2 regions of the Mesorhizobium sp. M0028 genome follow, and region 2 is predicted to be linked to the other one. Evidence: predicted binding sites of a transcription regulator. Region 2 holds the regulator's gene; the other holds the start of a gene.
What was found. The regulator LexA, encoded in region 2, represses DNA repair genes until DNA is damaged. The targets are predictions, from matches to a motif close to TGTTCNNNNTGTGTTCNG.
Positions count from the first base shown of each region.

Region 1 (2,202 bases), 190 kb from region 2:
CGCCTTGAAACGCGATTGGGCGGTGAAGATCGGCCGGGATTATCTTTCGGTCGCCATCGTCGAAGGCATGATTTCCATTCCGATGGAGCTCGACCTCACAATCGACGGCGACAAGGCACTGAGGGTGACCTCCGACTGGCGGCCGGGCGATCTCATCTGGCGCGGCAAGGTCGGCGGCCGCAAAGTCGCGGCGCAGGTCAGGCCGGTGCTGAACGGGTTCCGCCTTGCCTGGAAAGGCATGTCTGTGACAGCCCGCGCCATGCTGCCGCGCACCGCCGAACTCGAAAGGCTGATGCCGGAAAAAGTGGCGCCGGACACGTCGAAGATGCTGCTCTGCCCGATGCCTGGCCTCGTCGTGTCGATCGCGGTTGCCGAGGGGCAGGAGGTCAAGGCCGGCGAGACGCTGGCTGTGGTCGAGGCGATGAAGATGGAAAACGTGCTGCGCGCCGAGCGCGATCTCATCGTATCGAAGCTCAACGCCAAGCCCGGCGACAGCCTTGCGGTCGATGCGGTGATCATGCAATTCGCGTGAGGCTGAAATCCGCCTCGGCGCCGGCCTGGGACGTTGGAGATTAGCGAAAGCCGAGGTGACGGCCAATCTCCCCCTCGTGGGGGAGATGTCCGGCAGGACAGAGAGGGGCGCGAAGAAACGCGACCTTGCAATGGGTTGGCACGCTCAGTGGAGGAGGGACAGGCGAGGCCGTGAGGAATTCGCTTTTTGCCGTCGTGGCGTATTTTGTTCTTGCTTTGTGCCGGCAGCTATGCTACTAATCTCGGTATGGTGCTAATTGGCTCCAACGACCCGCCCGCTGTGGCGGGTTTTTTGTTTCCGGCCTGAGGTCGGCGGGACAGCGCCCCTCTCTGTCCTGCCGGACATCTCCCCCACGAGGGGGGAGATTGGCAGCTTCAGCGGTTGCTCTAAACTTCCAAAGCTCCAATCGCTTCCGCTGGACTCGTGTTACCCGGTGCCGGACAATACATCTTCATCGACTGAGTCCTTGTGAGGCGGCGCGAAAAAACCATGGCGAATGAGAGACTTCCACGCGATCCCTTGCTGCGCGAGGCCTATGCAAAGGCGTCGCGGGCGGAGCAGGCGGCGCGTCGGTTCATTCATCTGCGCGTGCATTCGGCCTATTCGCTGCTCGAAGGTGCCTTGCAACTCGGCAAGATCGTCGGCCATGCGGTGCAGGATGAATGCCCGGCAATAGCCGTCACCGATACCAACAATCTGTTCGGCGCGCTGGAATTCGCCCAGAAAGCCGGGAAGGACGGCATCCAGCCGATCATCGGCTGCCAGATCGACCTCGCCTTTTCCGGCGAGGCGAGCGACAGCCAGCGCGACCGCAGGCGGCAAGGACCGGAGATGCGGCCCGTCGTACTGATCGCCGCAACCGAGGCCGGTTACAGCAATCTGGTCAGGCTGGTCAGCCGCGTCTACCTCGAGACACCGCCCGGCGAAGCGGTGCATCTGACGACCGAGATGCTGCAGGGCCACTCCGACGGTCTGATCTGCCTTACGGGCGGGCCGCGAGGCCCGATCGGCAATGCCTTGAAAGAGGACCGCCGCGAACTCGCCGAGACCCGGCTCCTGGCGCTCAAGGGCCTGTTCGGCGACCGGCTCTATGTCGAGCTGGAGCGCGTGTCCGGCTACGACCGCACGATCGAGCAGTCGTCGGTCGACCTCGCCTACCGCCACGATCTGCCGCTGGTTGCCACCAACGAGGCGTTTTTCTTTTCTCGTGAAGACTATGAGGCGCATGACGCGCTGATCGCCATCGCCGAAGGCTCCGTGGTTGCGGCCGACAATCGCCGCCGCCTTTCGCCCGACCACTTCCTGAGAAGCCAGGCCGATATGGCGAGGCTGTTCGCCGACCTGCCGGAAGCAATCGACAACACCGTCGAGATCGCGCTGCGCTGCTCCTACTATCCGAAGACCCGCAACCCGATCCTGCCGCGCTTTGCCGGCCGCGATGTCGCCGACGCCGAAGCGGCGGTTAAAGCGGAGGCGCAGGAGCTTGCCCGGCAGGCGCATGAAGGGCTGGACGCGCGGCTGGCGGCGCATGGGCTCACACCCGGCTACACGGCCGACCAGTATCGCGAAAGACTGGATTTCGAGCTCGGGGTCATCGAGAAGATGAAATATCCGGGCTATTTCCTGATCGTTGCCGACTTCATCAAATGGGCCAAGGCACAAGGCATTCC
Region 1 is NZ_JAMYVG010000001.1:124,238-126,439, forward strand. Features, by position in the region: gene NKJ93_RS00625 (acetyl-CoA carboxylase biotin carboxylase subunit) at 1-532, shown strand, start outside; gene dnaE (DNA polymerase III subunit alpha) at 1,022-2,202, shown strand, end outside.
Region 1: a site for LexA is predicted at 738-755, ahead of dnaE (DNA polymerase III subunit alpha). Genes of this name have one in related genera too.

Region 2 (2,202 bases):
CCGAGAGGCGCAGCAGCGTATCTTTTCGCGTCGAAACCACACCCTCAGCCATGTAGAGGTCTGTCGGAAAACTGTCGCCCTCGGCGACGATGACCTGCCGCTCCGGCCGCATGGCCATGGCGGCGTGCAGCAGCTTGTAGATGTTGACCGATGTCGTGTCGCAGACCACCGTCTGGCCGGCCGCGGCACCGATCAGGCGCCCGAGCTGGTCGCCAAGTTCGAGCGGCATGTTGAACCAGCCGGCCGTGTTCCAGGCGCGGATGAGATCATGCGCCCATTCTTCGGTCACTGCCTTGCTCAATTCATCGAAAGCGGCACGCGAAGCGGCCCCTAGCGAATTGCCGTCGAGATAGATCACTCCTTGCGGCAGCACAAAGCGGTCGCGCATCGCGCGCAGCGGATCTGCAGCATCCATCGCCCTTATGGCCACGAGATCGGGAATTCCTGTCATGATTTGTCTGCTCCCCAAGATTCACCGCAACGCCGGACACGCATCGACGGCATCCATCGGTCACGAGCGGTTCTCCATTACCTGGTATCGCGCAGCAAGGCTCCACCGGCGACAAGTTGCCTGACCATGCGGTGGAAACCAGGAGCCAAGCCAACCCAAGGTTGGCGTTTTGAGTTCGTTTCGTTCACGGTGCATTGACCAAACCGCACAGTCGATACGGCTTCAATTCCGTGCCCCTTTGCCGGCTGACGGCCGATACCAGTGCCGCCTTCTGGAAACCCAGAGGCCGCAAACGAAAGCAGAATCAAGGCGATGAGGCCCGCGGCGGTGAAAATGCAGCGTCCCGGTTTGGCGAGTGGTATCGTTACCCGAGCCCTAACACATTCATTAAACTTTAAACAGTTGCGGAACACAACTGGAACAGATAGTGTTTGTTCTGGGTTTGTTTTTCTGATTCTGTTGGGGGTCGCTATGCTGACACGCAAACAACACGAACTGCTTATGTTCATCCACGAAAGGCTGAAGGAAAGCGGTATCCCGCCCTCCTTCGACGAGATGAAGGAAGCGCTCGACCTGGCTTCCAAATCGGGAATCCACCGGCTGATTACGGCGCTGGAGGAGCGCGGCTTCATTCGCCGTTTGCCCAACAGGGCCCGTGCGCTGGAGGTGCTGCGCCTGCCCGATTCGATCGCCCCCGGCCTCAATGCGGCACGCAAGTTCTCGCCGAGTGTCATCCAGGGCAGTCTTGGGCAAGGTCCTCGGCAAGGCAAGCCGACATCGTCGCGCGTCCCTGCAGCCGGCAATGACGACGATGTCGTCGCCGCCGTGTCTATCCCGGTGATGGGCCGCATCGCCGCCGGTGTGCCGATCGATGCCATCCAGCACCAGACGCATTCGATCTCGGTGCCGCCGGACATGATCATGGGCGGCGAGCATTATGCGCTCGAGGTCAAAGGCGATTCGATGATCGAGGCTGGCATTTTCGACGGCGACACGGTGATCATCCGCAATGCCGATACGGCGAGCCCCGGTGAGATCGTGGTGGCACTGGTCGACGAGGAAGAAGCGACGCTGAAGCGGTTCCGCCGCAAGGGCGCCTCGATCGCCCTGGAAGCCGCCAATCCGGCCTACGAGACGCGCATCTTCGGACCAGACAGGGTCAAGGTGCAGGGCAAGCTCGTTGGGCTGATCCGCCGCTACTGAGCTGCGCCCTTGGCGCCGGCTTTTGGCTTGTCGGCTCTGCGGTATGGCGGCATGCCCCGCGCCGCGCGGGAAAATTTCCGCTGCACGTGCCAGGGCCGGTATGATTTTTCGACGGCGAAGCGGATTTCGGCGCGTGTTGCCGCTTGTGGATCGAAATAGACGGCCGCACTTCCCGCGCGCGCCAGTTGCCGTTTGGTGACGACGAGGACCAGCCGGTCGTAGTAGCAGGGATTATGGGCGGTGGCGTCGTCGATGACGATCAAGCTGGCAAAGGCGCAGGCTGGCCGTGCAGTATCGCGGTCATTGGCTAGCGCGATGATCGCGCCGGATGGATGCCTGGCAAGGCAGAGACCGTCCGTGCAAATGAACGGCATGCCCGGCGGTAAGTCGGCCGGATCGGCAATGTCGAATTGCGGATCGTTCTTTCCAGGTGTTTCCGGCGCGACGATAGCCTCTGATGTGAGCGCGCGTTTCCAGTTGTCGATGGTGAACTCATTCGGGCGTGCCCGGTTGACCGCGAGTTCACCGCTGCCGATCGGCAGCGCGAC
Region 2 is NZ_JAMYVG010000001.1:316,212-318,413, reverse strand. Features, by position in the region: gene kynU (kynureninase) at 1-451, opposite strand, end outside; gene lexA (transcriptional repressor LexA) at 923-1,654, shown strand; gene NKJ93_RS01555 (ComEC/Rec2 family competence protein) at 1,648-2,202, opposite strand, start outside.